2 regions of the Psychrobacillus sp. FSL K6-2836 genome follow, and region 1 is predicted to be linked to the other one. Evidence: a T-box and tRNA genes for the amino acid it is inferred to sense, from the RefSeq annotation. Region 1 holds a T-box; the other holds one or more tRNA genes.
The links. The T-box of region 1 lies ahead of MKY37_RS18700 (valine--tRNA ligase). A T-box ahead of a tRNA ligase gene usually reads a tRNA of that ligase, here a tRNA-Val.
Positions count from the first base shown of each region.

Region 2: it has a tRNA-Val gene. The T-box ahead of MKY37_RS18700 (valine--tRNA ligase) is inferred to sense a tRNA for this amino acid. The anticodon was not compared.

Region 1 is NZ_JBBOOM010000001.1:3,861,870-3,869,389, reverse strand. Features, by position in the region: gene MKY37_RS18710 (ATP-grasp domain-containing protein) at 1-194, shown strand, start outside; gene MKY37_RS18705 (hypothetical protein) at 191-400, opposite strand; gene MKY37_RS18700 (valine--tRNA ligase) at 403-3,045, opposite strand; T-box leader at 3,091-3,318, opposite strand; gene MKY37_RS18695 (hypothetical protein) at 3,544-4,134, opposite strand; gene MKY37_RS18690 (5' nucleotidase, NT5C type) at 4,198-4,782, opposite strand; gene ribD (bifunctional diaminohydroxyphosphoribosylaminopyrimidine deaminase/5-amino-6-(5-phosphoribosylamino)uracil reductase RibD) at 4,809-5,900, opposite strand; gene MKY37_RS18680 (GTP cyclohydrolase II) at 5,893-6,651, opposite strand; gene hemL (glutamate-1-semialdehyde 2,1-aminomutase) at 6,803-7,520, opposite strand, start outside.
Region 2 is NZ_JBBOOM010000001.1:2,424,809-2,432,328, reverse strand. Features, by position in the region: gene glmM (phosphoglucosamine mutase) at 1-210, opposite strand, end outside; gene MKY37_RS11515 (CdaR family protein) at 248-1,519, opposite strand; gene cdaA (diadenylate cyclase CdaA) at 1,512-2,345, opposite strand; gene MKY37_RS11505 (zf-HC2 domain-containing protein) at 2,465-3,094, opposite strand; gene sigW (RNA polymerase sigma factor SigW) at 3,112-3,684, opposite strand; gene rocF (arginase) at 3,906-4,805, opposite strand; gene MKY37_RS11490 (GNAT family N-acetyltransferase) at 4,876-5,466, opposite strand; tRNA gene MKY37_RS11485 (tRNA-Ala) at 5,579-5,651, opposite strand; tRNA gene MKY37_RS11480 (tRNA-Gln) at 5,678-5,752, opposite strand; tRNA gene MKY37_RS11475 (tRNA-Tyr) at 5,758-5,841, opposite strand; tRNA gene MKY37_RS11470 (tRNA-Val) at 5,862-5,937, opposite strand; tRNA gene MKY37_RS11465 (tRNA-Thr) at 6,096-6,168, opposite strand; tRNA gene MKY37_RS11460 (tRNA-Asn) at 6,182-6,256, opposite strand; rRNA gene rrf (5S ribosomal RNA) at 6,909-7,024, opposite strand; rRNA gene MKY37_RS11450 (23S ribosomal RNA) at 7,209-7,520, opposite strand, start outside.

The DNA of each region.
Region 1 (7,520 bases):
TAGCTAAAGCACTTAAAAGTGATTATATTGGCATCGATTTTCTCCTCTTACCTGATGGGAGCTGGCTTTTCAATGAAATAGAAGATCCCGTTGGAGCAAGATCATATTTTGAAACGACTAAGAAGGATATCGCAAAGCCTATTATGGAATACATTCATAATAAACTCACCAAAAAAGAGAGCGACGAGATTTAATCGTCCTCTCTTTTTTGCATTTGAATCGGAAACACACGAATGTTTCCGAGAATCACTTGAATGTGGAGAAAAATCACTAGAATATGAATGAGTATCACCTGAATGAAATGAAAAATCACACGAATGTCACGTAATATCGCTTGAATCTGGAGTACTTCTTCTCCTATAAAAAAACGAGCACCCAAGTTAATAGGTGCACGCTCCATTCTTATAGATTATTCAATTCTTCCATACGCTTCAATACAGATGCGTGTTTTTCTAGATAGTCAGCCTCTTTTGCACGTTCTTCTGCAACTACTGCCTCTGGTGCTTTAGAAACGAAGCGCTCATTGGATAGTTTTCCTTGAACTAGTTTTACTTCCTTAGCCCATTTTTCTAGCTCTTTCGTTAAACGAGCTTTCTCGGCTTCTATATCAATTAGTCCTTGTAGTGGTAGATATAAAACCGCTCCAGTAACTACTGCCGACATTGATTGACTAGGTGCATCTAAATCTAAACCAATTACAAGTGGTTCTGGATTACAGAAACGCTCTAGATACTTAGCATTTGCTTCTAATACTGCTAATGTATTCGCATCCTTCGCCGAAACGTATAATGGAACTTTCTTGCTCATTGGCGTTTGTACTTCCGAACGAATATTACGTACGGAACGGATAATTTCAGAAAGTAATTTCATATTGTCCGCTTCTTCTTTATTGGAAAGGGATTCGTTAACAGTCGGCCAAGCAGCCACTGTAATTGACTCTCCTTCATGCGGAAGGTTTTGCCAAATTTCTTCAGTGATAAATGGCATAAATGGATGTAATAGACGCATAGTATTGTCTAAAACATAAGCTAGCACAGAACGTGTCATATTTTTCGCTGCTTCATCTTCCCCGTTAAGCGGAAGTTTCGCCATTTCGATATACCAGTCACAGAAATCATCCCAAATGAAGTTATAAAGGGCACGACCAACTTCACCGAATTCATAGCGTTCAGAAAGTCTTGTTACTTGCTCAATCGTTTCATTTAAACGCGTAAGAATCCAGGCATCCGCAACAGATTTTTTACCATCTAAATTGATCTCTTCAAATTTCAAGCCATCCATGTTCATTAATGCAAAACGAGATGCATTCCAAATTTTGTTGGCAAAGTTCCATACAGCTTCTACTTTTTCTGTAGAGTAGCGTAAATCCTGCCCAGGAGATGATCCAGTACTCAAGAAGTAACGAAGGGAATCTGCACCATATTGGTCGATTACAACCATTGGGTCAATCCCGTTTCCAAGAGATTTAGACATTTTACTTCCATCTTCTGCACGAACAAGACCGTGAATTAATACATCATTAAATGGACGTGTACCAGTAAACTCAATACCTTGGAAAATCATGCGAGATACCCAGAAAGTTAAAATATCATATCCAGTTGCAAGTGTATTTGTTGGATAATATTTTTTAAACTCTTCGTTTTCTGCATCTGGCCAGCCTAGTGTTGAAAACGGCCATAGTGCAGAGGAGAACCAAGTATCTAAAACATCGTTATCCTGATTCCAATTTTCCGCATCTGCAGGAGCTTCATGGCCAACATATACTTCACCAGTTTCTTTGTGATACCATGCAGGAATACGGTGCCCCCACCATAATTGGCGAGAAATACACCAGTCATGAATGTTTTCCATCCAGTGTAAATATTGTTTTTCAAAACGATCTGGAACAAAGTTTACTTTTTCTTCTGTAGCTTGAAGTTTTATCGTTTCTTCCGCAAGTGGCTTCATTTTTACGAACCATTGTAAAGACAAATATGGCTCTACCACTGCTCCACTACGTTCAGAATGCCCTACAGAATGCATATGCTCTTCAATTTTAAATAGAATACCTGCATCTTGTAAATCTTTTACGATTTGTTTACGGCATTCAAAACGATCCATGCCATCATAGGATGCAGCGTTTTTATTCATCGTTCCGTCTTCATTCATCACTAGAATACGTTGCAGGTTATGACGGTTTCCAATTTCAAAGTCATTTGGGTCATGTGCCGGTGTAATTTTAACTGCTCCACTTCCAAATTCCATATCTACGTAATCATCACCAACAATCGGGATTTCTCGACCAATAATCGGAAGCTTTACTGTTTTTCCGATTAAATGCTTGTAACGATCATCCTCTGGATGTACTGCAACTGCCGTATCACCCAGCATTGTTTCTGGTCTTGTGGTTGCAACATCGATAGAACCAGTACCATCTGCAAGTGGGTAATGCATATGATAGAATGCACCCTGTACATCTTTGTGAATTACTTCAATATCTGAAAGAGCTGTTTTAGTTGCTGGATCCCAGTTGATAATGTATTCGCCACGGTAGATCAAACCTTTGTTGTATAGCTTTACGAATACTTCCTTAACTGCATTTGATAATCCTTCATCTAAAGTGAAGCGCTCGCGTGAGTAATCTAAGCCAAGTCCAAGTTTTGCCCATTGTGCACGAATATGACCAGCATATTCTTCTTTCCACTTCCATGTTTCTTCGACAAATTTTTCGCGACCTAAATCATATCGTGTGATGTTTTCAGAACGTAGTTTTTCCTCTACTTTTGCTTGTGTTGCGATACCTGCATGGTCCATACCTGGCAGCCATAACGCATCATATCCTTGCATACGTTTCATGCGAATAATAATATCTTGTAATGTAGTATCCCACGCATGACCTAAATGTAGTTTACCCGTTACATTTGGAGGTGGAATTACGATTGTATAAGGTTCTTTATCGCTTTCTGGATGAGCTTCGAAGTATTTTCCTTCTAGCCACCATTCATACCGACCCTTTTCAATCGACTGCGGATCATACTTTGTGGACATCGTTGTTTCGTTTGTCATTGTCTGTTCCTCCTAAAAAAGAATATAAAAAAACTCCTATCGTCATTAAAGGACGAAGGAGTTTGTTCGCGGTACCACCTTTATTCGCGAATGCTAATAAAACGCATCACGCTCTCAATTCGATAACGGCTTCAAACCGGCATTTGCTACTCTAGGTTCACAAATACTGCTCGTGGGCTACCTTCAAATGGTGGTTAACAGAAACATTTCAGCAAATTGTTTCCTTTCTTTTGAAAACCAAATCATTTTACTCTTCCCATTCATCGCATCACTATTTACATTGTTCCTATTGTAAAGGATTTTATTATATGTCGTCAAGTCTAGTATGGTGAAAGGAGAAATACAATGAGAAAAGGATATAATCCATATCTGTTGCCTGAATGGTTACGTAAAACACGTTTCTACTGTAAGCATATAAGTATTCCTATTTGTGGTTTTCAATTAATACGTGTACTAATTGTGCCTACCACTTGGGATTTCCTCTTGTTGGTACTATTACTACTCATCTGCTTTTTGTTTTACAAAAACATTATTTGAGGGGAATGAAAGCTTCGAGTACCCATCATCTAAATCCAATATAAATTGGAGTTCAAATTCATCGCCTTTAGGATTTTTCACTTCCATTGGCTCAGCAGGATTTGGACTTTCTAATTCTATAAGAGGTTCAACTGGTTCAGGTTCTGGAGCTTCCTCGTAATCACAGTGTACTGTCCATCCTACTTCAATAGCCATTTCCGGTGTTGGTTTCGAGTTAATATGGTTCACATGAACTGTAGGCTTGGAACCTTCTTTTAATTTGTCTCTACCAATCTCAATACTCATTGGTACAGCATACTCGAAATAACCGACCTCACCTTGCAAATCTAAATCTTCAATTTCCGTGAATTCGCTAGTAGCATGATGTTCTTGTTCACCTTCCTCAAACTTAACGTGGCAAGTGATGTGGTATATACCAACTACTTGGATAAAATCCTCCTTCTCAGCGACTTCGCATTGAGGAGTTACTGCTACATTTTTAATTTCCATTGGAACTCCGAAGCTTTGCGGAAATCGAAATTGTTCTTTTACATCCCATGTTCTTGTTGCCATAAGTCATCCTCCTTCTATAGGACAACTTATGAATCGAACAAAAGGGATAGAACATATTTCACCTTAGAATTGCTTTTCATGTTCGTTTTCTTCTATAATCTGTTTTAGTTCCGACCAATTCGTAAGCCTTGGAATAGTTAGATGTTGGTTATACGATTGCGTTTTTACAAATACCTGTAATGTATCATCCGTCAATGTATTTAATACATCGGGCTTGTCGTCGAAATAATAATCCAACTGTAAGTCTCGAATAATATTCACTTTAGCTTGATCTTTCATACCACAATAAAATCTCTCTTCATCGACCGGGAAACCCTGTTCAACTAGCCATTTCATCGTTTTTTCTCTGTGCTCTGCTGGTCTAGCCGTAATATAGTAAACCTCATGCCCCTGTTCCTGTAGCGTAACTAACGTTTCTACAGCATCTGAATAAGTAGGACAATTCGTGTAATATATTTGTTCCAATGTTTCATTCCACATTTTTGAACCTGCTTCATCGGACATCCCGAACAGTTCATGTATTTCTACTTTATCTAATGCATGAAACTTATCTATTGCCACTTGTTGTCCTAACTTTTCGTTATAAATATGAAAAGCATGCTCTCTTAGATTGATCAATGTATCGTCAATATCAAAACCAAATTTCATTTTTTTTATCCCTCATCTATTACACCTTATTTGTAAGTTGGATAGCCAACAAACTTAAAGTCTTTTCCTATTTTTTGAATATCCGTATCAACTAGCTCAACCGCATCACTCATTAAGTCGATACCGCTACCTTCCATAAATGTAGGAGCATTTTTGCCACCAATTAGTTTAGGTGCAATATAAATAACGGCTTTATCGATTAAGTGGTTCTCCAAAAACGCTGCATTAATCGTGCCCCCACCTTCAATCAATAACGAGGAGATAGAGTTTTCACCTAATAATTGAACGACTTCTTGTACATTAACATGATTAGAATCCGTTGTATGGAAAATACGAACTCCTTCATTTACAAGCTTCTCTTTTTTATCGTTATCATAATTAGCACTTGTGAAAATCCATGTTTCTGCTAAATTATCCGTAACGAGCTTTGCATCTAATGGGATCTTTAATGTGGAGTCCAGGACTATACGTATCGGATTACGTCCATTTTCAATACGAGTAGTCAGCTCGGGATTATCCTCTATAACTGTATTAACACCAACTAAAATGGCCAAATTCTCATTTCTAAGATGATGAACATCCTCACGTGCATCTGCCGATGTAATCCATTTACTATGAGCAGTGTGTGTAGCGATTTTACCATCTAGCGTTATACCTGATTTCAATGTGACAAAAGGTTTTTCCGTTACGATAAATTTATTGAATACTTCGTTCATCTTTTGAGAAGCTTGCTCTTGAATGCCTGAAATTACTTGAATTCCTGCATCTTTTAGAATTTTAACACCTCGTCCAGATACGATTGGATTTGGATCGAGCGTCGCAATAACAACCGTTTCAATACCAGCCTCTACAATTGCTTCTGCACAAGGACCTGTTCTTCCGTGATGCGAACAGGGTTCAAGTGTCACATAGATTGTAGCACCCTTGGCATGTTCCCCCGCCATTCTAATAGCATGAATTTCCGCGTGGGGCTCACCGGGTTTCATATGTGCACCTATGCCAACAATTCGATTATCATTTACGATAACTGCTCCTACTAATGGATTCGGATCTGTTTGCCCTTTCATAGCACGAGCATTTTGCAGTGCAAGATCCATGTAAAATGCATGACTAGTCATTTTGAAAAGTACCTTCTTCCTCCATATGTCCTGAGCGATTTATTTTCGTGTGTAAGTAATTCTCATTGAATTCCGACACATCCCCCCATAATGGTGTACGTCCCGCTACAGATAAACCTGCGTCCTTTAATGCTTTTACTTTTTTGGGATTATTCGTTATTAATGTAACTGGTTTCGTGCGCAATACTTTTAAAACTTCGATTGCATCACCGTAATTTCTAGAATCATCCACAAAACCAAGTTTTTCATTGGCATCCACTGTATCCGAACCATTTTCCTGTAGTATATAGGCCATTGCTTTACTGAAAAGGCCAATTCCTCTACCTTCATGGTTTGCTAAATAGAATAATGCTCCTGCCCCGTTATCAACAATCATTTGCATCGACTGTTTTAATTGGAAACCACAGTCACAACGCTTACTGCCAAAAATATCACCTGTATGGCAAATGGAATGCATGCGAATTAGTGACTCCTCTGTCTCTTTAAAATCTCCATAAACTAACACACTGGACTGTTGGTATTCCGCTAAGTTAGAGGAGGATAAATTGTTGATAATTTGACCAATATCCTCAGTATATTCATTACTATTTAACCAGCTATACCACTGGAATATAACCGTATTCCCATTTAAATTTACTGGCAAACGAATCGGTCCGACTAAATAAATCGAACTTTCATCGGTTTTAATAACTTGAATTTTATCTTTTAATACATTCACTACATCATTTGATATTTCCTTAACATTTTGCATTCCAAATCCTCATTTCTCTAAAGCATAATAGTATCTCTATATTATTCTATTTAGATTACTTTTCGTAAGTAATTATATTTTAGTAATCTTTTTATGTCAATTATCTTAGACTAAAAGAGCCCTGCAACAGTTGCAAGGCTCCAATTTCTATTTAGTTATTAGATAATTTTTCGAAAACTGTATGGAATGCTTGAATTGTTTTCTCAATATGCTCTACAGTATGTGCGCTTGATAGGAATAATCCTTCAAACTGCGAAGGTGGCAGATAAATCCCTTCCTCTGCCATGAGACGGAAATACTTAGCGAACAATTCTAGATCAGATGTTTTCGCTGTATCGAAGTTAATCACGTCTTCATTGGTTAAGAAGAAACCTATCATAGAACCAGCACGATTCACTGTATGTGGAATATTATATTTTGTTGCTGCTTCTCGGAAACCTTTTTCAAGTATATCCCCAAGCTGTATAAAGTAATCATATGATTTTTCATTTAAACGGGTTAATGTTTCATACCCAGCTGTCATCGCTAAAGGATTACCTGAAAGTGTACCTGCTTGGTATACAGGTCCAGCAGGTGCAATCATTTCCATGATTTCACGTTTCCCGCCAAATGCTCCTACAGGAAGTCCGCCGCCAATAACCTTACCTAAACAAGTTAAATCCGGTGTAATACCGAAATATCCTTGTGCACAGTTGTATCCTACTCGGAAGCCAGTCATAACCTCATCAAAGATTAATACTGTTCCGTGTTTTTCAGTTAACTCACGTAAACCTTCTAAGAATCCTTCAACTGGAGGAACAACACCCATATTACCCGCTACAGGCTCAACGATTACCGCTGCTAAGTCATCTCCAAAGTTTTCAAATACA
Region 2 (7,520 bases), 1.4 Mb from region 1:
AACCCCTACGGATAAAAGGCCAGCCACAAGTGCACCCTCTAGCATGTGACCAGATATACGAGTATCCCGACCAATCAATACTTTCGGACGTTCTGTTACTTCCTTCGTTAGTATATATCCACCAACTCTACCTAATTTAAATGCAAGTTCTGGTGTTAGCTCTGAGTTTGCAACGCCTCTAACTCCATCTGTACCAAAATATTTTTCCATTTATTCTTCTCTCCTTAAAAACCTGTTGTACAACCTATTAAGCTTCTTTAACCGTAAGGACTGCTTCTTGTTCAGAAGTTTCCCATTCTATATCAGATGAACCCTCTACTTGGATTGGAAGAACGCTTTCTCCCACCTCCGAATTAGTTGCTTCTACGTATACAGAAAAATTGTTTAATTGAACCTTGTCTAAAGCCTCTGCTGTTCCTTTTGCAACAACCGAGACGATGCCGTCTGCTGGTTTTTCGAAATTACTAACCAGTTTATCTGGTAGTCCTCTCACATTGATGGCTACTTGGTCAAATGATTTTTCTGTAATTGTCGAGACAGGTTCTTCCTGTTCATCTGTTTCTTCCGCATCAGGGTCAGAAGTAATTGTAACGTCGCCAGTAATCTCTACTGCTTCTTTAGATAATTTCGTAACCCCTTCTGGTACAGCTAGTTTCATATCAAAGCTACCAGACTTTTCTATTTTACTTATATCTACATCGACATTTAACTGATCTATTTTATCAAGGACTGATTTTGGTCCATATAATCGAATTTTTTCTGTCTTTGTAGTTAGTCCATTTATGGTGACCCCTTCTTTGGGTTTACCTTGTTTCACTAGAGCTATCGGTACCTCTTTACTATACTCTTCAATTTTTACACTTACTTGAACAGAATTTGGTTCAACGACAACGTCTAGCTTATTTAAGTCTAGATCAAGTACTTTAACCGTTGTTTCTTGATCAAAGGACTTATTGATACCTTGATCTCCTGAAATAGTAGCTTTTACATAACCTATGCTATTAATAACACTTTTTGCTCCTGTTACCGTTACTTTTTGTGGTTTCACCTCATAGGACTTCACCACATAGTTATCAGCTAACAGGCTTTCATTCATGTCCGTTTCTACGCTAAATTCTCGAGATATACGCTCTTCGATCACAACATCCACATACAAAGGATCTGTTCGTATATTTAGTTTTTCAGGGAAGTTTTCCGTTGCAATCGGAACTCGATGAGTACCAATAGCTAGTTCTCGAAGATCCACAAATACTTTAAAATCCTTCATCAATTTAGCCGATAACACCAATTGACTAGGACCTTCTACATTTACGTTAACGGTCTTTGGTGGACCAGTAACTACCAGATTATCATCGTCATAATAAACTTCCAGAGGTATATCACGAATTACATCGACATCATTGCTGCTTCTATTAGTATTATCTCTTTCTATATCACTTTTCACACTTATAAAAAGTGCAATTGCTAATACTAGTGCAATTATTCGCAAGAACCATGGATTATTCATCATCTTATCCATTTTGTTTCCCCCTCCACAACCATTTAGAAGAAGTTACTTGCTCCTCCTTTGGAAACCAAAGGCGAGTTAAATGGGACTCGAATTCCTCTATCGATAAATCTCTTCGTAAATCTCCATTTGAAGTTAAGCTAATCGCACCAGTTTCTTCTGAAACAACAATTGTTATAGCATCCGTCACTTCACTCAAGCCAATTGCAGCTCGATGCCTCGTACCTAGCTCTTTCGATATGAAAGGACTTTCGGATAGCGGCAAATAGGAAGCTGCTGAAGCAATTGTATCTTTTTTAATAATAACAGCGCCATCATGAAGTGGAGTGTTCGGGATGAATATATTAATAAGTAGCTCTGATGTGATATAGGAGTTTAGCGGGATACCCGTTTCTATATAATCTGTCAAACCAGTTTCTCTCTCTATAGAGATGAGTGCTCCGATTCGTCTTTTAGCCATATAACTAATCGATTTCGTCATTGCTGTAATTAGTCGACCTTGCTCTTCTTCCACTTGCATTGTGCTTCTAGAGAATAGCTTTCCTCTACCTATCTGCTCAAGCGCTCTTCTTATTTCTGGTTGGAAAATAATAATAATTGCCAAGAAACCATACTCAATTACTCGATCCAATAACCAATCAAGCGTATTTAAGCCAAAAAAGTCAGTCACAACTCGGGCAATGACAATGACAAAAATTCCTTTTAACAATTGAACTGCTTTAGTTCCTTTTATTAAGGTGATAACTTTATAAATAACAAACCATACAAATAAAACATCCAAAATATTTACAATAACGTTTACTGGCATTAAATCTGTAAATTGCTCCATAAACGACATGTGGCATCCCCCACTTTTCATCACTAATCCATTCTAATTAAGTATAACATAATTACGAAAATCCCTCGCTTTTGGAACTAAAAAAGTCTATCCAAAATATATACGGATAGACTTTTTCATTATTTTGTCTCATCTTTTTCAAAGAAGGAGACGACTTCCTTCGCACCATCTTTAATGTTGTACCATAGCCAATCAAAAGCTTCATTGATTTCTTCACTAGTTCCGGTAATTACTGCAGTAGAAGCCATATATTTAGATCCATTGATAATGGTTAAGTTTCCATCTAATTCTCCGTCAATCTGAACATCCCCGTTACGAACGACCAAATCACCTTTAACGACTTGTCCTTCGGGTATAATAACCGTTTCTCCCTCCACAAGAACGTTTTCTTGTTTAGTAAAGGAGAATTGTTTCTCATCATTAAAGTTTGTAAAAAGTGCACTACTCATCAACAAAAGGAACATTGCAGCAGCTGCAAGAACTGGATGGCGTCGCAACCATTTACTTACTCCTGCATGGGACTTTTCTTTTGGTAACCTAGCTATAACAGAATGATTGAAATCATTTGGCGCTTCTATATGAGCAGCTCCTTTGACGAAAGCAACAACATTGCTTAACTCATGCATATGAGCTTGACAAGCCTTGCATGATTGCAAATGAGATTTAAGTTCCAGCTCATGTTCACGGCTGATTTCACCATCTAAATATTCGTGCATAAAGTGAACAATTCGTTCTGGACACGCATTCATCTTGATTCCCTCCTATATTAGATATGAGGCTGTCTGCTTAGCTGTTTTCTAAGCGCTTCTCGTCCTCTATGAATTCTTGTTTTAACTGTTCCAAGTGGTAAATCTAATATCTCACTTATTTCTTGCAGAGATAATTCTTCCATATATTTTAATACGATAGCTGATCTATATTTATCAGGGAGTCTACTAATTTCATACTGTATACGCTCCTGTAGTTCAAGCTTCATGAGTTCTTCTTCTGGAAGTTCATCAGTCGCTGCTATTTGCGAATACATATCAAGTCCTTCTGTACCCCTAACTTCCGCATCTAAATAGTAATCCGGCTTCTTTTTCCGAATACGATCAATACATAAATTTGTTGCAATTCGATACAGCCAAGTTGAAAACTTTCTTTTTTGATCAAATGTATGAATATTAATAAAAGCACGGACAAACGCTTCCTGAGCTATATCCTCTGCCTCATGACGGTTACCAAGCATCCTATAACATATTTGATATAACCTATGCTGATACAGGTCGACAATCTCCGCGAATGCGTCTTTATCGCCCTTTAATATTTGCTTTATTCGTTTATTCACTAACGCATCCATCGTGTAATTTCGCCCCCGCTCCATGCGGCTGTCTTACCTATACGTATGAAGGTATCAACAGGTTTCATTTTTTTTATATCTTAATATTATCAAACATTTCCATCTTTGTGTGGATTATCAAAAAGAAAAAAGCAGACTGCATGTCCGCTTTTTCTTATCAGAGATATACCTTACCTGTTTTAACGTTCTATTTTGAGCACTACTAGTTACAATAAAAATTTTTATACAAGACTTTCCCCTAATAGTGACCCCATTAATCCTACCGCTACATCAGCCGTTTTATTTTTTTCATCGAGAATTGGATTTACTTCTACGAATTCAGCTGAAGTAACCATCTCTGAAGCATATAGCATTTCCATCGCTAAATGACTTTCTCTGTATGTAATGCCTCCAGCTACTGGAGTTCCTACCCCAGGTGTATATAAAGGATCTAAACCATCTAAATCGAGTGAAAGATGAACCCCATCAACTTTACGATCCTTAAAATACTGAATTGTTTGAGTCATTACTTCCGACATTCCAAGCTTGTCAATTTCATGCATGGAGAATACTTTAATCCCTTTTTCTCTAATAAGATCACGTTCTCCCGGATCAACTGAACGAGCACCAATAATCACAACATTCTCTGGTTTAATCTTTGGAGCAAAATCTCGAATATTCACGAGCGCTTCATGACCTAAGCCAATACTTACAGCAAGTGGCATCCCATGGATATTTCCAGAAGGAGATGTTTCGGCTGTATTTAAGTCTGCATGAGCATCATACCAAATAACTCCTAGATTATCATAACGATCTGCTAACCCTGCAAGTGTACCTATAGCAATACTATGATCACCACCAAGTACTATCGGAAAATTACCTTCACCAATAATATCGTGAACTCGATTAGCAAGTATTGTATTCGCTGCAACTACTTCTTCTAGATTACGTAATTTAGTATTTTGAGATGTCTCTCTTCTTCCAATCGCAATATCCCCAACATCATCTACTGAGTGCCCAAGCTCTTGAAGTCTTTCTACTACGCCCGCATACCGTATTGCACTTGGTCCCATATCGACGCCTCGTCTATTTTGACCCAGGTCCATTGGAACCCCTATAATTGAAATGTTTAATTTACTCATTATTTTATACCCCCTTAAGTTGTTACTTCCATTGTAAATGCTAAATGGTGTTTGGCTCAACCAAGCATAATTACGAATATTTATTCATTAATTGAACAAGCTTGTATTTCACTTCCGACCATTCACTTTCAATGATTGAGTATACAACCGCATTTCGAGCAGAGCCGTTAGATCGTATTCGTTCATTACGCAGTATACCCTCTTTTTTACCGCCAATTCGTTCGATTGCCCTTTGAGAAGACAGATTCAATTCATCTGTTTTAAACTGAACTCGAATCATACCTATTTGCTCAAAGCAATACTTTAACAGTAAGTACTTACATGTTGTATTTACGTGCGTACGCTGATATTGTTTCCCATAGAAAGTAGAGCCTATCTCGCAGCTATAATTTGTCTGATCCACCCCATAAATACGAGTGGTGCCCATAATTTCTTTCGTATCTGTATTTACTACTACAAATGCCAAAGCAGTTTTTGCCACATTCATTTGATAAATTCCAGCATTCAGCCATTGTTCTAGCTGTTCTTTGCTTTCAATCTTATTTAACATATATTCAAATATCTCCGGTTCATACAATTTCCACAATAGTTCATAATCCGAAACTAGTATTGGACGTAAAGTCACATCCCCATAAGTTAATATCTCACTCAAAACAGCCACCTCACTTTTTTTATTTCATCATAAAGGAAACTACGCTATATTGAAAAGTATTTTTTCTTGCAAAAAAAAACTCTTTCAACTATGGGTTGAAAGAGTTTTACTATAATATTTATGGAGCCTAGCGGGATCGAACCGCTGACCTCCTGCGTGCAAGGCAGGCGCTCTCCCAGCTGAGCTAAGGCCCCATGTAATTTTTATATCAGAATACGGTTGGCTGGGGTACCTGGATTCGAACCAGGGCATGATGGAATCAAAATCCATTGCCTTACCGCTTGGCTATACCCCAATAACTGGTGGAGGGGGACGGATTCGAACCGCCGAACCCTAAGGAGCGGATTTACAGTCCGCCGCGTTTAGCCACTTCGCTACCCCTCCAAAGCTAAATTTAAATATAATGGTGGAGGATGACGGGCTCGAACCGCCGACCCTCTGCTTGTAAGGCAGATGCTCTCCCAGCTGAGCTAATCCTCCTGGGTTTAAAAAATACTAGTACACTATAGTTTTCCATCTTGAACTACTATTATTCATTCAGATAAAAATACTGCTTGTTTATGTCAAAACCAGACAAGAACTATAATATCATATATCTGACATTAGGACAAGTTTTTTCCTTAAATAAATTGTAGTGAAGCTTCCAACCGGATTTGAACCGGTGACCTCTTCCTTACCATGGAAGCACTCTACCTACTGAGCTATGGAAGCAAAGACAAAAAAATGGCTCCGAAGGTAGGACTCGAACCTACGACCGATCGATTAACAGTCGATTGCTCTACCACTGAGCTACTTCGGAACGTTTATCTATTTAAAGTACAAATATAATTATAGCAACTCTTTTTAAAATTTCAAGTCTGTATTTAAAGAATTGATAAAAAGTATTCTTTTATAGCTTATATCCCTATTTTACGGCAAGAGAATTCTCCTATTGGGAAATGAATTTACACAATCATGCCTATCATCGTGTGTTATACAACGTCTTCACTAATTACAAGAGACTATACTTATTCATAACTAGACCAATGTGAAGGTAGTAAAAAGAATATTCTTTTTTGATATTTAAAGTAACATTTATATCCAGCCATTTTTGACTATCTATGTACTCAAATCCATACAAAAAGTCGATACCGAGATCTCTCGGTATCGACTTTTCTTTGGTGCCCAGCGACGTCCTACTCTCACAGGAGGAGACCCCCAACTACCATCGGCGCAAGAGCTTTACTTCTGTGGCCGGGGCTGCGAAAGCAGAGGGGCGGCAGATTTTTTTGTCAGCCGCACTCGTTCAATTATCGCGTATGTTATACGCTCCGAGTCTCTCTCACTTGCTTCCTTGAACTCTTTGCCCCTCTACTTTCTCGCATACTTTCTTATAGAGATAGACTACCTACGGCTTATTTTTTAACACAAAAAAGCCGCTACCAATTACTCGGTAACGACTTTTCTTTGGTGCCCAGCGACGTCCTACTCTCACAGGGGGAGACCCCCAACTACCATCGGCGCTGAAGAGCTTAACTTCCGTGTTCGGTATGGGAACGGGTGTGACCTCTTCGCCATCATCACTAGACTCATTCGGCTTTCAATATACGGCGCATTGCGTTGTCAACTTCATTCGATCCGTCAGTCACGTACGTTAGTACGTTCCTTCTTTCTCTCACTTGTTTCCTAGCACTGCTTGTATCTTGAAACCCTCATATATAGAGTGTTTGTTCACTCAAAACTGGATAAACGACATTGGAACTGAAACAAATTTGGTTAAGTCCTCGATCGATTAGTATTCGTCAGCTGCACGTGTCGCCACGCTTCCACCCCGAACCTATCTACCTCATCGTCTTTGAGGGATCTTACTTACTTGCGTAATGGGAAATCTCATCTTGAGGGGGGCTTCGTGCTTAGATGCTTTCAGCACTTATCCCGTCCACACATAGCTACCCAGCGATGCTCTTGGCAGAACAACTGGTACACCAGCGGTGTGTCCATCCCGGTCCTCTCGTACTAAGGACAGCTCCTCTCAAATTTCCTACGCCCACGACGGATAGGGACCGAACTGTCTCACGACGTTC